Regions from separate parts of the Halomonas sp. DP8Y7-1 genome, predicted to be linked through region 2. Evidence: predicted binding sites of a transcription regulator. Region 2 holds the regulator's gene; each other region holds the start of a gene.
What was found. The regulator sigma-54, encoded in region 2, starts transcription at its own class of promoters, with help from an activator protein. The targets are predictions, from matches to a motif close to TGGCACNNNNNTTGCTNT.
Positions count from the first base shown of each region.

Region 1: hmpA (NO-inducible flavohemoprotein) is a predicted target of sigma-54. The motif match lies at 2,222-2,239, and genes of this name have one in related genera.
Region 3: KUV41_RS18290 (P-II family nitrogen regulator) is a predicted target of sigma-54. The motif match lies at 2,798-2,815, and genes of this name have one in related genera.

Region 1 is NZ_JAHVIN010000004.1:124,801-130,013, forward strand. It holds gene KUV41_RS05180 (NnrS family protein) at 1-313, opposite strand, end outside; gene norR (nitric oxide reductase transcriptional regulator NorR) at 470-2,035, opposite strand; gene hmpA (NO-inducible flavohemoprotein) at 2,477-3,649, shown strand; gene KUV41_RS05195 (tripartite tricarboxylate transporter permease) at 3,817-5,213, opposite strand, start outside.
Region 2 is NZ_JAHVIN010000012.1:116,080-121,292, forward strand. It holds gene rapZ (RNase adapter RapZ) at 1-501, opposite strand, end outside; gene ptsN (PTS IIA-like nitrogen regulatory protein PtsN) at 748-1,230, opposite strand; gene hpf (ribosome hibernation-promoting factor, HPF/YfiA family) at 1,237-1,545, opposite strand; gene KUV41_RS14825 (RNA polymerase factor sigma-54) at 1,726-3,138, opposite strand; gene lptB (LPS export ABC transporter ATP-binding protein) at 3,331-4,056, opposite strand; gene lptA (lipopolysaccharide transport periplasmic protein LptA) at 4,056-4,586, opposite strand; gene lptC (LPS export ABC transporter periplasmic protein LptC) at 4,631-5,206, opposite strand; gene KUV41_RS14845 (KdsC family phosphatase) at 5,203-5,213, opposite strand, start outside.
Region 3 is NZ_JAHVIN010000014.1:304,009-309,221, forward strand. It holds gene KUV41_RS18275 (DUF3820 family protein) at 1-42, shown strand, start outside; gene glnK (P-II family nitrogen regulator) at 570-908, opposite strand; gene KUV41_RS18285 (ammonium transporter) at 1,099-2,349, opposite strand; gene KUV41_RS18290 (P-II family nitrogen regulator) at 2,397-2,735, opposite strand; gene KUV41_RS19580 (accessory factor UbiK family protein) at 3,135-3,509, shown strand; gene KUV41_RS18300 (YifB family Mg chelatase-like AAA ATPase) at 3,651-5,156, shown strand.

The DNA of each region.
Region 1 (5,213 bases), on a different contig from region 2:
GAAACGCCAGCCCTAGCCTCGCCGCCAGCCACAGCGCTACAAGCCCGAGCAGTGGACCACCGTGCAGACCACGCAGTCCCGTCCAGGTCTGCACCGCGGTCAACAGAAAACCCGAGACCACCGCGGCCACCACGCCAAACAGCATTTCGTGCTGGTGCCACCACAGCATGCCCGCCCGGGGCGACAGCAGGAACACGCCGTGCCAGTAGCCCAGCCACAGCAGCAGCGACAGCAGACTGAATGCCGCCGCCAGCAAGAAGAAGGGACGAAAGGCAAGGCGTGCCAGCGGCAGGCGATCGGCAATGGAGGACATGACAAGTACCCGAGTAAAGCCGTTGGTCTTGTCCAGTCTGGCCCGCTTTGGCTATCGCCACCATGATGCACATCAAAGGCACTGCTGATGCCAGGCTGACCTTCCCCCTGCTGGCCGTCTCCAGATAGCAGCCTCGCTAGTGCCTTCGGGCGCCCCTCAGGCCTTCAGCCCCAGCCGCTTGGCCAGCCGGTGCAGGTTGCCCGGGTCCATGCCCAGCCGACGCGCCGTTCCGGCCCAGCTCTGCTCCATGGCCAGGGCCTGGCTGATGCAATCGCGCTGGAACTCGTCCGTCGCCTCCCTGAGCGGCAATAGGTCATGCGCTGTCCCACGCTGAGCACTCACCTGTTCATCGAGGTGGGCGGCTGAGCGAGTCAGTGGAGGTGTCTTCAGTCCAAGGTGGACGGTATCGATACGCAGGCTTCTGCGTCGTGCATCCGGTGACGCCAGCCGGTCCACCTCGGCCATCGCCAGCAGCGACGCCCTGGCCAGCAGGGACTCCAGCTCACGCACGTTGCCCGGCCAGTGCCATGCAAGCAGTGCTGCCCGCGCCTGGTCGCTCAGGCGCAGATTGCCGACGCCAAGTCGCACCCGGTTTTGCTCGAGAAAATGTCCGGCCAGCAACATCACGTCGTCCAGGCGCTGGCGCAGCGGCGGGACCTCAAGGGGAAAGGCGCTGAGCCGATGATAGAGGTCTTCACGAAAGCGCCCCTGGATCACCTCCTGGGCCAGATCCCGGTTAGTCACCGCTACCACCCTGACGTCGACATGGCGCAGCTGATCGCTGCCGAGGGGCTGAATCTCCCCTTCCTGCAGCACCCGCAGCAGCTTCGGCTGCAGCTCCAGAGGCAGTTCTCCCACTTCATCCAGCACGAGGGTGCCACCGTCGGCCATCTGAAAGTGGCCTTTGTGATCGCTCACCGCCCCGGAGAAGGCGCCGCGCCGGTGGCCGAACAGGGTACTTTCGATCAGTGACGCAGGTAACGCCGCACAGTTCACCACCACCAAGGGGCCCCCGGCGCGGCGCGAACCATGATGCAGGGCGTGGGCGATGCGCTCCTTACCGACACCGGTTTCCCCGTGCACCAGCACGCTCATGTCGGTGGCTGCCACCAGTTCGACCGACGCCATCAGCTTGCGCATGGGGGCGCTGCGCCAGCCCACCAGGCGCTGGTTGCAATGGCTCTCAGGAGCATGGTTCAGGGCCAGCTGCAAACGCGCACTGTCCAGACGCTGCGACAGGCGCAGGCAGGTGCCCAGTAGCTCGGCAGCGGCCAGCAGACCCTCATCATCCAAGTCGGCGAGGGCGCCCGGTGTCAGCGCGTCCAGGGTCAGCATGCCGATCAGCTCGCCACCATCGCGCAGCGGGACACCCAGGCAGTCATGCACCGGGGTCAAGCCGTCATCCAGCAGGCCATCATAGGGATCGGGTAACTTACAGTCGGCAGCAAAGCGACAGACCCCGGGCGCCTTGGCGATAGCATCCAGGCGAGGGTGCTCCTGGAGCACAAAGGTTCTGCCCGCGACCCCTTCAGGCAGTCCCTGAATCGCCACGGGTCGAAGCCCTGGCCCGTGTACGACCAGCAAGGCACTGGCGTCCGCCGACGTTCTCGCCACCAGCGAGCGCAGCACGCCCTGCCAGGCCTCGGCGAGCTCAGGCCCCTGTTGGTCTCCCAGCCGCTGCAACAGTCCGCGCAGCTGTTGAAGAAAATCGACCACCCGCATTGTCCTTTTGACATGACCAGTGTCAAAAAGATAGCAACAACCTTGTCGATATGACACTAGGCAACATTCGCTTGCCCCTCGATCGCGCTCGTCCTGCCCGCCCCAGCCTGCCCTAGCCCGCCCCAGCCCGCATTCTCGCTGGCGATCCTGCCAGGGCCGCGGCAAGTTGGCGCACCCATGACGCCTGGGCACGCCCCTTGCTCCTGAGACATCAGGCAGAGGGAGCCTGACGCGTCACCACGTTCTTGATCTTAAAACGCGCAGCGCTTCAGCACGGGCGCGAACGGCCACCCTCCGACCCGCTGCGCCGGCCTGGTTGACCACCTCGCCAGGACTGCGACTAGTCCGCAGCGAGCCAAGCCTCCGATACGACAGCGCCAAGACGCCAAGATGAAGGATGCACGGCACCTTCGTCACCCCATTTCCCTGACAGGACCTACCATGACTACAGCTGCCCAAGACGCCATCATCGATGCTACCGCCCCGCTGGTCGCCGAGCATCTGGACGCCATTACTGCCCGCTTCTACCCGCTGATGTTCGAGCGCTACCCAGAGGTCAAGGCGGTGTTCAACCAGGCCCACCAGGCCGACGGCGGCCAGCCCAAGGCCCTGGCACGGGGAGTGCTCGCCTACGTGGGGCTGCGCCAGCAACCCGAGGCGGTACGCCAGCAGATGCAATCCGTCATCAGCAAGCATGTCTCACTGGGCATCCAGCCCGAGCAGTACCCCATCGTTGGCGAGTGCCTGATGGCCGCCATCGGCGACGTCCTGGGCGATGCCGTCACCGCCGAGATCGCTGACGCCTGGGGAGCCCTGTATGGCGACCTGGCCGAGCTGCTGATCGCGGCAGAGGCCGAGCGCTATCAGGCCTTCGCTGGCCGCCCCGGTGGCTGGCAGGGACTGCGCGAGTTTCGCATTGCCCATATCCAGCGCGAGTGTGAGGTCATTCGCTCCTTCATCCTGGCACCTTGCGATGGTCAGCCGGTCGCCGATGCGCTGCCGGGTCAGTACATCGGACTGCAACTGCGCATCGACGGCGAGACCGTCCACCGCCATTACAGCCTGTCCGGCAGCCCCAACGGCTGCGATTACCGCATCTCGGTCAAGCAGGAGCCAGGCGGACGGGTCAGCAACTACCTGCACCAGCAGATGCAGGTTGGCGACACCCTGGCGCTGTTGCCTCCCGCCGGAGAGTTGACGCTGGACAATAGTGATAGGCCGGTGATGCTGATCAGCGGTGGCGTGGGCCAGACGCCGATGCTGCCGCTGGCACGCCAGGCGCTCAGCCAGGGCCGCCGGCTGTGCTATGTCCATGCGGCAAGGGATATCCACCACCACGCCTTTCGCAGCGAAGTGGACGCCCTGGTGAGGGAGTACCCGACGCTGATGACGCGGATCTGTGCCTATGATCATGGAGACGACGGTGATATCACGGGACGCCTTGAACAGGCTCTGCTCGCCCGACTGCTGCCGGGTGCCGATACCCAGTGCTATTTTGTCGGCCCTGGGCCCTTCATGAGTGCCATCGACAGCCACCTGGCCGCCCTGGGTATTGCCCCTGAGCAGCGCCACTACGAGCACTTTGGTCCCTCGCGCCCGCTGCACGCGGCCTGACCCCTGTCGATCTTCGTCACCGTCGCTTTAGCACCGTTGCGTTAGCGCCAAAGCGCTATCAACAAAGCTTCCTCTGCGACGCCGTCATCCATAAAAAAGCCGCGCTCTGGGATCAGAGCGCGGCCTGCTGGCAGATACAAGACGGCGACGGTGGCTGGACCAGCGCCTCAAGCGTGCTGACGGGCTTCCGGCTTTCTTATCACCATGAAGTAATAGAACACGCCGGTCAGTGCCAGGAAGAACAGACTGTCTGGACTGGTAAGGAAGATCAGCGGATTGCCGTCAGACAGCGACAGTGAGCGCCGACAGTACTCCTCCAGGCTCGGCCCCAGCACAAAGCCCAGCAACAGGCAGGCCACCGGGTAGCCCTGGCGCCGCAGCAGGAAGGCCAGCACGCCGAATACCAGGGCAAGGCCCATCTGGAACACCGAATAGGTCGCCACATAGCAGCCCACCAAGGCCACTACGGCAATACTGGCGTACAGCACGTCGCGCCGGATGGAGACGATGCGCACGAAATACGGCCCCAGCACGTACAGGGTCAGGGGCACCAGCACCAGCGCAGATACCAGCAGGGCCATGAACATCGGTGCCACCAGCGCTAGCTGGCTGTCGAGGAACTGTGGCCCCGGCTGCAGGCCGTTGACCACCAAAACCCCCAGCACAATGGCGGTGGTCGGGTCACCGGGAATGCCGAACGACAGCATCGGCACGAAGGCCCCGCTGCACATCGCATTATTGGCCCCTTCCGCGGCGGCGATACCTTCTACCGAGCCCTTGCCATACTTCTCCGGGTGGCGTGAGCTGCGCATGGACTCTGCGTAAGCCACGAAGGCCGCCATGGAGCCTCCCGCACCGGGCAATACACCGACGCTGTAGCCGATCATGGCCGACTTGAGATAGCGATAGAGACCGATCTCGCGCACCTCTTTCCACGGTGGAATAAAGTCGCGGCGGCGAATGGCGCTGGCCTTGATCGCATCCCGCTCGACGGTACGCTTGGCACGATTCTGCGACTGCACCAACAGCTCGCTGACGGCAAAGGCGCCGATGACCAGCGGCATGATGTCGATGCCCTGCATCAGTACCCCAGTACCAAAGGTGAAGCGGGTAATCGGCTGCATCACGTCGATGCCGACAGTGGCCACCATCACCCCCAGGGTGGTCGCGACCAGCCCCTTGGAGATGGCCCCGCGCTGAGAGATCACGATCACGATCAGCGCAAAGGCAATCAGCGAGAACTTGCCGGGGGTACGAATCAGCAGCGCGGCATCCGTTGCCAGGGGTGCCATGACCATCAGCAGCAGGGCCCCGATAGCGCCGCCGATCATCGACGCCAGCGCCGCGTGCCCCAGCGCCTTGGCGCCCTGGCCGCGCTGCTGCAACGGATAGCCCTCGATCGCCGTCATCATCGAGGCCGGGGCGCCGGGAATATTTATGGTCGTCGCGGTGATGCTGCCGCTGCACATCCCGGCCATGAAGATGCCCGCACAGGCCACCAGCGCGGCGGTGATGTCGAGGCTATAGGTCAACGGCAGCAGCAGCGCGATGGCCAGCATCGAGG
Region 2 (5,213 bases):
GATGGTCAGGCTCAGCTGGCCGCTGCGATGATCGGCCACCTGCTCGGCGATGCGTGAACGCAGCTCATGTACGGACAGGCGGGAGCTGTCGATGATCAGATCTGCCAGGTCGCGAATGCCAGACAACGCCTTCTGCTCGGACTCGATGGCCTCGGCCAGGGTCATGTCGGTATTGCGGGTCAGCGGGTGACGGCGTCGAGTATGGGAGTAGCGTTCCAGCAGAATCCGCGCGTCGCTGGTGAGGTAGACGACCTGACAGTCGATGGGACCTTGCTTCAGCGCCGTCAGCTGCGCGGGAAAACGCTCCAGCGCCTCGGGCAGATTGCGTGCATCGACACTGACGGCAATGCGCTGTGAATGTCCATTCTCCAGCTCTTCGACCAGTGACCCCAGCAGCGTCGCTGGCAAGTTGTCGATGGCATAGAAGCCCAGGTCTTCGAGAGCCTGAAGCGCCACGGACTTTCCCGAGCCAGAGCGACCACTGATGATCACGAGCTGCATGTCCTGTCTCCTTGGCAGGGGGCGATAAGAGGGCAGTTGGTGTCAACCGCGCGGTGACGGCCAGATCACGCTCGATCAGAGCGTGCTATCTAGCTAGATGGTAATCAGCTAAATGGCAATCAGCTAGAGGTTAATTAGCGAGTTCCCCATCAGCGAGGCCCCTGTTAGCGAGGCGCCATTCGTCAAGGCGCCAGGCAAGGCGTGCGCCATCAAGACATAGGATCAAGGCGCTTTCGGCGTGTGCCGTCAGGTCGTGGCGTCGCCGGGGGCTTGCTGGCGAATCGCTTCCTGCAAGCGCTCGTGCAGCTCGCGCTGGGACGTCGCGTGGCGCAGACGATGTCGGGTATCGGCGTCATTCATGACCCCGGCCACCTGTCCCAGCAGGGCAAGGTGAGCATCATCCGCTTCCTCAGGCACCAGCAAGACAAAGACCAGGTCCACCGGTTCGCCGTCGATGGCGTCGAAATCAATCGGCTCTGCCAGCTTGAGAAAGCCAGAGATAGGGGCCTTGCAGTGAGGGTTGCGAGCATGCGGAATGGCCACGCCATTGCCGATGCCGGTGCTACCCAGACGTTCGCGGCCGATCAGGCGACTGAAGACTTCCTGGCTATCCAGGCTTGGTGTGTTCTGCGCAATGAAGGTGCTGAAAAATTCCAGCACCCTCTTCTTGCTGCCCCCCGGGACGTCAAATAGCGTGCGCTCGGGGGGGAGAATGGCATCCAATGTCATGAGAGGTCAGCGAATTCCGGCGCCTTGGGCGCGGGCTTGGGATTTTTCCTTGTGCTTGACGAGCTGGCGGTCCAGCTTGTCGGCAAGGGCGTCGATGGCGGCGTACATGTCGCCGTCCTGGGCTTCTGCATGCAGGTCTGCACCGGCAGCGTGAAGCGTACAGGCAGCCTGTTGGCGCTCCTTCTCCACCGAGAGGGTGACCTGCACATTGGTGATGTTGTCGTAGTGGCGCTCCACACGGGCGAGCTTCTCTTGTACGTAGTCACGCAGGGGATCGGTCAATTCGACGTGGTGGCCGGTAATGTTGACTTGCATGACAAGGCTCCTTGCTCTTGCGGGTGGTAGCTCGATTGTAACCCTTTTTCCGATCCTGCAAACCCCCCTGCTTCTACGCATTAAGACGCAGATGTCGTGCGATATTTCAAGCGCTTGCGCTTTTCATGTAACTGCGCTACGCGCTCTGCTCGCTGCCTGTCTCGAGCCATCTGACCGGGCTCAGCGCAGGCGCTTGCGCTCGCTTGAAGAGGGAATATTCATCGCTTCTCGATACTTGGCGACGGTGCGTCGGGCGACGTTGACACCGTCTTCGGCGAGCAGCTCCACCAATTTGCTGTCAGACAGCGGTTTGCGAGGCGGCTCCTGCTGGATCAGCGACTTGATCATGGCGCGTATGGCAGTGCTGGAATGGGCATCCCCATCCTGGCCCACCTGGCTGGAAAAGAAATACTTGAGCTCGAACACTCCCCGTGGCGTATGCACGAATTTCTGGGTCGTCACCCGTGAGATGGTCGATTCGTGCATCTCGACCTTGGCCGCAATGTCTGCCAACACCAGTGGTTTCATGGCGGCTTCACCCTGCTCGAGGAAATCGAGCTGCCGCTCCATGATTTCGCGTCCGACCCTCAACAGGGTGTCGTTGCGGCTTGCCAGGCTCTTGATCAGCCAGCGCGCCTCCTGCAGATGGTCCTTCAGAAACTGGTTGTCCTGGCTCTTGTCGGCCCGTCGGATCAAGGCCGCATAGTCGGGTTGAATGCGCAGGCGTGGCATCGCCTCAGGGTTCAGCTCGACGCGCCAGCCTTCTTCGGTGTGGCGGACCACCAGATCGGGAATGACATAGTCGTTGTCGCTGTCGCCGTACTGGCTGCCAGGCCTAGGGTCGAGGCCACGGATCAGTTCGATGACATCGTCCAGCTGCTCTTCGGTCAGGCTCAGGCGGCGCTTCAGCAGACGACGATCACCGCTGGCCAGCGCCTCGAGAAACTGGCGTACCAGTCTTCCCGCCTGGGGCAGAAGGGGGGTGTCACGGGGCAGGCTGTCCAGTTGCAGCTGCAGGCATTCGCGCAAATCTCGGGCAAATACACCGGTAGGTTCGAATTGCTGCAGCCTGGCCAGTACCGACGCCACGTCCTGCAGGGGCGGGGCAGCAGCGTCGTCATCGGCCAGGCCCTGGGCGATATCGTCAAGGTGTCCCACCAGGTAGCCATCGCCGTTGACCGCGTCAATCAGGCACTCTGCGATGCGCCTGTCATTATCATTGAGGTCCAGCAGGGCCAGCTGCCAGCTAAGGTGGCCATGCAGGGATTGCCCGCTGGCCTGGCGCTCGAAGTCGGGCGCCTCGGCGCTGCCGGCCGGGGCGGTGCCAAGGTCTTGATAGGTATCGGACCAGTCGCTGTCGACCGTTAGCTCGGAGGGGATCTCGTCGGCCCAGTCATCGTCCTTGCTGTCCTTGACCTGCAGCTCGCCAAATTCATCCTCCAGCTCGAGCATCGGGTTGGCCTCGAGCGCCTGCTGGACTTCCTGGCGCAGGTCCAGCGTGGAAAGCTGGAGCAGGCCAATAGCCTGTTGCAGCTGAGGGGTCATGGTCAGCTGGGTGCCGATCTTCAGCTGCAGTGACGCCTTGAGGGCCATGATGTGACTTCCGTTCGTGGAGCTGAAAAGCCTTACCCTAACGGCGGGTCAGGTACCATGCAAGCTTCTTGCCAACTTGTGGGCAGGGGATGGCGCGCAGGGCTTGCTGTGCTCCGCATGCGCGTCAGTGCAAGGTCGAGCGGGCGCCATGAAGACCCTGCCAACATAGCGGCCCGGCAGCGCCCATGGTGGTCAAAGGCGAAAGTTTTCGCCGAGATAGACTTCCTTGACGCGCTGGTTGGCAAGGATCGACTCGGCACTGCCTTCGGCGATGATCTGGCCGTCGCCGACAATGTAGGCGCGGTCACAGATGTCCAGCGTCTCGCGCACGTTGTGATCGGTGATCAAGACGCCGATGTCACGAGCCTTGAGCTGGCGAATGATTGACTTGATCTCGCCGACGGAGATCGGATCCACCCCGGCAAAGGGTTCGTCGAGCAGAATGAAGGCGGGTTCTGTGGCCAGGGCTCGGGCGATCTCGACCCGGCGTCTTTCCCCGCCGGACAGGCTCATGCCCGGGTTGTCACGAATGTGGCTGACATGGAAGTCTTCGAGCAGTTGCTCAAGGCGCGCCTGGCGACCGTCGCGGTCGAGGTCCTTGCGGGTCTCGAGGATCGCCATGATGTTGTCGGCTACGGACAGCTTGCGGAAGATGGAGGCTTCCTGGGGCAGGTAGCCAATACCCGCCAGTGCCCGTTGGTGCATGGCCGCGCGGCTCAGGTCGTCATCGTCGATGCTGATGGTGCCAGCATCCGCCCTGACCAGTCCGACGATCATGTAGAAGGAGGTGGTCTTGCCGGCGCCGTTGGGGCCCAACAGGCCCACGATGCTGCCCTGTTCGATGGACAGGCTGATGTCCTGGACGACGCGGCGCTTTTTGTAGCTCTTGGCCAGATGGCGAGCGTGGAGAGTCTTCATCAGTTTCCTTGGCTTTCCGGCTCGAGGGTCATGCGAATGCGCTGCTGGCCGTCGACACCCTGTGCGCTGGAGCGAGCCTGGACGACGCGGCGATCGAGAAAGTACTCCAGGTAGGCGCCGTCGAAGGTGTCATTGGCCTTGTGCAATTCCGCCTGGTCGATGAGTTCCATGCGGCGCTCGGCAACATGGTAGACCACCTTCTTGCCCCAGCCCTTGACCACCGGCTCTTCCGGCGAAGGCTGCTGCTCCAGATAGGCACGGGAGCCAGTCGCCGTGGCGCGGGATAGCTGACCCTGGTCGTTGCGCTGAATTTCCACACGCTCACCGGTCAGCAGCATGCTGCCCTGCTGAATACGCACATCGCCGGTATACACCGCTGTGCCTGCGCGGTCATCCAGGTCCAGCTGGTCGGCCTCTACCTGAATGGGGGCGCTGCGGTCGCTTTCCAGCGCCAGAGTGACGGTGCTGGTGGCGACGCTCGTCAGGCCCAGGGCCAGGGCGAGCAGTAGCGCGGGACGGGGACGCATCATGGAAGTGACTCCTTGTTAGGGCTCGGGCTGAGAGCGGCTCTGGCTTATTGAGGCTCTGGCGGATGATAGCCGGTGACATTGTCGGTCAGACGGGCGGTATTGTCATGGATCCAGGCATCGAAGCGCTCGCCTCGCATCTCCTGGGGGGGCTGGCGCAATACCGCAGGCGTCTCACTCCAGGCGTGGCCTGAATCGCTGTCATAGACCAACACCTCGGTATCCAGCTGCCAGCGCTCGGCAGGGGCCTCGAGGTGGGCATCTCCGGTCAGTGTCAGAGGGTTGCCGTCCGGGCCAAGTTCGCCGTCGGTGGCAGTGGCGATCCACAGGCGGCCACTGTCATCGACAAGCTCCATGTCAGGTTGGTCGACGCGGGTGATGTCATCCAGCGGGGTGTGCACCAGACGCGGGGTCGTAATGCGTTGATGGGGCGCACCCTGGGTGTCGAAGCGCGTCAGGGTGGCATCGATCAGGTAGTAGTCCGGCTCGCCGGCCTGATCGTCGGTGATCAGGTCGGGCACAGTGCCGTCCCGCGGGTCGAGCAGGGCCAGTCCGCCGCCCAGCACCAGCAGCAGGATGACCAGCCAGAAACGGAAGCCGGGCCGCAGTGAGCGCCATGTCATATCAGGG
Region 3 (5,213 bases), on a different contig from region 2:
GGCTTGAGCGACCTGCTGGAGCCGTTGCGACGCCGGGGGTAAGCGGTATCGGGAAGGAATCCCCAGGAAGCCGTCGCAATGACGGCGTCCTTGCCGGTCTAGTCGGACCGCGTCCTTGTCGGTCTCGCCCGTACGAATGCGGATGACCTGCTCCAACGGGGTGGCGTAAAGAAAGCTGCCATCGTCGCTCAGCCCGCGCCCTTGCCAGTTTTGCTCAGACCGCGTCCTTGTCGGTCTCGCCCGTACGAATACGGATGACCTGCTCCAGGGGAGTGGCGTAAAGAAAGCTGCCATCGCCCTTTGGCGACCACCCGCCACCCTTCAAGGTTCGCTTAGACGGCGTCCTTGTCGGCCTCGCCCGTACGAATGCGGATGACCTGCTCCAGGGGGAGTGGCGTAAAGAAAGCTGCCATCGCCCTCTGGCGACCACCCGCCACCCTTCAAGGTTCGCTTAGACCGCGTCCTTGTCGGTTTCTCCGGTACGAATGCGGATGACCTGGTCGAGGGGGGTGGCGTAAAGAAAGCTGCCATCGCCCTTTGGCGACCACCCGCCACCCTTCAAGGTTCGCTTAGACCGCGTCCTTGTCAGTTTCTCCGGTACGAATACGGATGACCTGCTCCAGAGGAGTGACGAAGATCTTGCCATCGCCAATCTTGCCGGTGTTGGCGACCTGCACGATGGCTTCGATGACCTGTTCCGTCATGCTGTCATCCACCGCGACTTCGAGCTTCACCTTGGGCAGAAAATCCACCACATACTCCGCGCCTCGATACAGTTCGGTGTGGCCCTTCTGTCGTCCAAAGCCTTTGACCTCTGTCACCGTAATGCCCTGAACGCCGATCTCGGAGAGCGACTCGCGCACGTCGTCGAGCTTGAAAGGCTTGATAATCGCGGTCACCAGTTTCATGGCGGTTTCCTCATCCTGTCCGTGTAGGGGCGGCGTGCGGCATGTCCGTCGCTAACCCGTGGGCGGCGCGCCGTTGCGCCTGACCTGACTAGTGTGACAAAGCATACCCCTGGCAACCAGCAATAAAAAAGGCCCCCGAAGGGGCCAGGTGGAGCACGCCAGCTCACTGGAGTCGCGGGTAAGCTCAGGCTTACTTCTTGGCGACGTTAAACTCGGGGTAGGCTTCGAGGCCGCATTCGGCAAGGTCGACGCCTTCGTATTCTTCTTCTTCGCTGACACGGACACCCATGATCGCCTTGATGATCAGCCAGACGACCAGGCTGGCGGTGAAGACCCAGGCGAAGATGCCGGCAATACCGAGCAGCTGGGCACCGAAAGTGGCGTCGGCGTTGTTCAGCGGTACCGCCAGGACGCCCCAGATACCTGCAACACCGTGGGCAGAGATGGCACCGACCGGATCGTCAAGGCGCAGCTTGTCGAGCACCACGATGGCGACCACCACCAGGATGCCGCCTACTGCGCCGATCAGGGTGGCGCCCAGGGCGCTGGAGGACAGCGGGTCGGCAGTGATGGAGACCAGGCCGGCGATGGCACCGTTCAATGCCATGGTGAGGTCCGCCTTGCGGAACCAGATCTTGGCCAGGATCAGTGCTGCAATGACGCCGCCCGCGGCAGCCGCATTGGTGTTGACCAGTACCTGGGCCATGTTGTTGGCAGAAGCGACGTCGGAAACCTTGAGCTCGGAGCCGCCGTTGAAGCCGAACCAGCCCAGCCAGAGGACGAAGGTACCCAGTGTGGCCAGCGGCATGTTGGCGCCAGGAATCGCGTAGATCGCGCCGTTCTTGCCGTACTTGCCCTTACGCGGGCCGAGGACCAGCACACCGGCCAGAGCGGCAGCGGCACCCGCCATGTGAACAATGCCGGAACCTGCATAATCGGAGAAGCCTGCTTCAGACAACCAGCCGCCGCCCCAGGTCCAGTAGCCAGACACTGGATAGATGAAGGCCGTCATGACCACAGCGAAGGCCAGGAAGGCCCACAGTTTCATGCGCTCGGCAACGGCACCGGAGACGATGGACATGGCGGTGGCCACGAACACGACCTGGAAGAAGAAGTCGGCGCGAGCAGAGTAGTAGGGGGCATCTTCGCCACCGGCCAGCACGGCATCGACGCTGTTCTCAGTGCCGATCAGAAAGCCCAGATTGGGAATGATGCCGCCACCGTCGGACGAATACATCAGGTAGTAACCCACCAGCAGATACATGGTGCAGGCCACGGCGAACAGCACGATATTCTTGGTCAGAATTTCGGCGGTATTCTTGGCCCGAACCAGCCCGGCTTCGAGCATGGCAAAACCGGCTGCCATCCACATGACCAGGGCGCCGCAGATGAGGAAGTAGAAGGTGTCCAGCGCGTAGCTGAGTTCACTGATATCAACCATGAGAGTGTCTCGCTATTTATTATCGGGAGTCAGGGCAGGGGCGGACATCAGACCGCGTCCGAACCGCGTTCGCCGGTGCGAATGCGGATGACATCTTCCAGCGGCGTGACGAAGACCTTGCCGTCACCGATCTTGCCGCTGTTGGCCGCGTTGCAGATCGCTTCCAGCACGCTGTCCAGGCGAGCTTCGTCGACGGCCACCTCGACCTTGACCTTGGGCAGAAAGTCCACGACATATTCCGCGCCGCGGTAGAGCTCTGTGTGGCCCTTCTGACGGCCAAATCCCTTGACCTCTGTCACGGTGATGCCCTGGACGCCGTTGTCGGCCAGCGCTTCACGAACGTCGTCCAGCTTGAAAGGCTTGATGATGGCGGTGATCAGTTTCATGGCATGGCTCCCTACGTGCATGGGTGGCGGCTTGTTTCCGCTCGGTGCATGGATACGTTGTCATAGCGGGAAATGTGCCACTTTATTCCTAATATCTTTTATTACATGAACTTGGAGTTAATTGAGGGCGTGTTGGATATGCGGGAGGCTGCATAGCGGGGGTAAATTGCGGCACTGCATCAATGACGATGCACTACTTTGGTGCTTGGAGCTGAGGCGCGTGCGCCATCAGTGAGCGCGCGACGTTCCGTTATGACGGCGGGAAGGACCGTCGTCGTTAGCCAAACTGGCCCGCCAGCGTTGTAGCCAACGTAGGCAGCCAAGAGACATGCGTTGGGCGTCAGGCTTGCGTATGCTGTCGGCAATAGAGTCGCCGTTTTGATGCACAAGGAGAGCCCCATGATCAGTCAGGATCGCATCAGCCGTTTAGCCCAGCAGATTGGAGAGCGTCTGCAGGGCGCTTCTCAGGCCCCGGAAGACATCCAGAAGGGCGTGCAACAGGTGGTGCGTGGCGCCTTCGACCGCCTGGAGCTGGTCTCGCGTGAAGATTTCGACATCCTGATGGATGTGCTGCAGCGTACCCGCTCACGCGTCGAGGCCCTCGAGAAACAGGTCGCAGCCCTGGAGAGCCTGGTCGAAGAGCGCGCAGCGGCGGGCCAGACAGGTGTCGATGCAACGCCCGCGGTCAGCGAGGAAGCTGCCGAAATCCCCGTACCCCCTGCGACCCAAGGACAGGACGGCGCGGCCAAGGGCGGTGAAACGCCATCGGCGTGATCTCTACCAGAGCACTTGGCGAATGTAGCGGGCCGGCATAGGGATATGCCGGCCCGGCTGTTTCTGGCGTGCGCAGGCGGCGAGGGGCCGATGATCGTGGTCTACTGACAGCCATAACGTCAGCCGTCAGGCAGGGAGCCCATGACGCTTGCCATCATCACGACCCGTGCCGGGGTGGGGCTGGATGCTCCAGAAGTTCAGGTCGAGGCGCACCTGGCCAACGGCCTACCCGGAATGACCTTGGTGGGACTGCCGGAAACCGCCGTCAGAGAGAGTCGCGAGCGGGTGCGCAGTGCCTTTGCGACCTGTGGTCTCGACTACCCCTTGCGTCGTATCACCCTGAATCTTGCCCCTGCCGATCTGCCCAAGGAAGGGGGACGTTTCGACCTGCCTATTGCGCTGGGACTGCTGGTGGCATCGGGGCAGTTGCCTGCGGCGGCGCTGGACGGTATTGAGTGTGCCGGAGAGCTGGCGCTGGATGGGCGTCTTCGCCCTGTCGCCGGCATGCTCCCCTTTGCCATGGCTACCCTTCGGGCTGGGCGGCGATTGATCCTGCCTGCCGCCAATGCCCAGGAGGCTGCGCTGGTCAGCGGCCTTGAGGTGCTTCCCGCCGACCACCTGTTGGATGTCATCGCCCACTTGAGTGGACGGGTGCCGCTACAGACGTGTACTGCGGCAGCATCGTCGATGCCGGTCGAGGCAGCCTTGGATCTCTGTGATGTGCGCGGACAGTATCAAGCGCGTCGCGCCCTGGAGGTAGCGGCCGCTGGCGGTCATAACCTGCTGTTCGCCGGTCCGCCAGGGACTGGCAAGACATTGCTGGCCAGTCGCCTGCCCGGCATCCTGCCGCCCCTTGAAGATCATGAGGCCCTGGAAGTGGCGGCCATTCGCTCCGTCTGTGCGCTGCCATTGTCAGAAGGCTTTGGCTGTCGTCCCTTTCGCTCTCCCCACCACACTGCCAGCGCGGTGTCCCTGGTGGGAGGCGGGTCGAGGCCGCGTCCCGGCGAGATTTCCCTGGCCCACTGCGGCGTGCTGTTTCTCGATGAATTGCCTGAGTTCAGCCGGCAGGTGCTGGAAGTGCTCAGGGAGCCACTGGAGAGTGGAGAGATTCACATCACCCGAGCCAGTCACGAGCGTCGTTTTCCGGCTCGGTTCCAGCTGGTGGCTGCCATGAACCCCTGCCCCTGCGGCCACCTGGGGGATCCACGCCAGGACTGCAGCTGCACGGCGTCACAGATTCAGCGTTACCAGTCGCGGCTGTCTGGCCCGCTGCTGGACCGCATCGACCTGCAGGTCGAAGTGCCGGGACTGCCGGTTGAAGAGTTGACCTCTCAGCAGCCTGGCGAAAGCACCGCCATGGTGCGGGCGCGGGTGATGGCAGCGCGGGAGCGGCAAATGGCGCGGGGAGGGTTGAACGCGCGCTTATCGGGCAGGGCACTGGAAAACGCCTGTGCCCTGGATGCCACCGAGCGCGCCTGGCTGGCGCAGACGCTGGAGCGCTTACGACTGTCGGCCCGGGCCTACCACCGCGTCCTGAGGGTAGCGCTGACGCTGGCCGATCTCGGTGCCAAGGACGCACCAGGGCATGACGAACTGATCGAGGCAATTGGCTACCGCCAACTGGACCGTCTGCTCAAGCGAGGTTAGCCGGACACGGGGGGCACCTGACCAGTGGGGCCAGAATGCCACCACGAGCATGAGCAT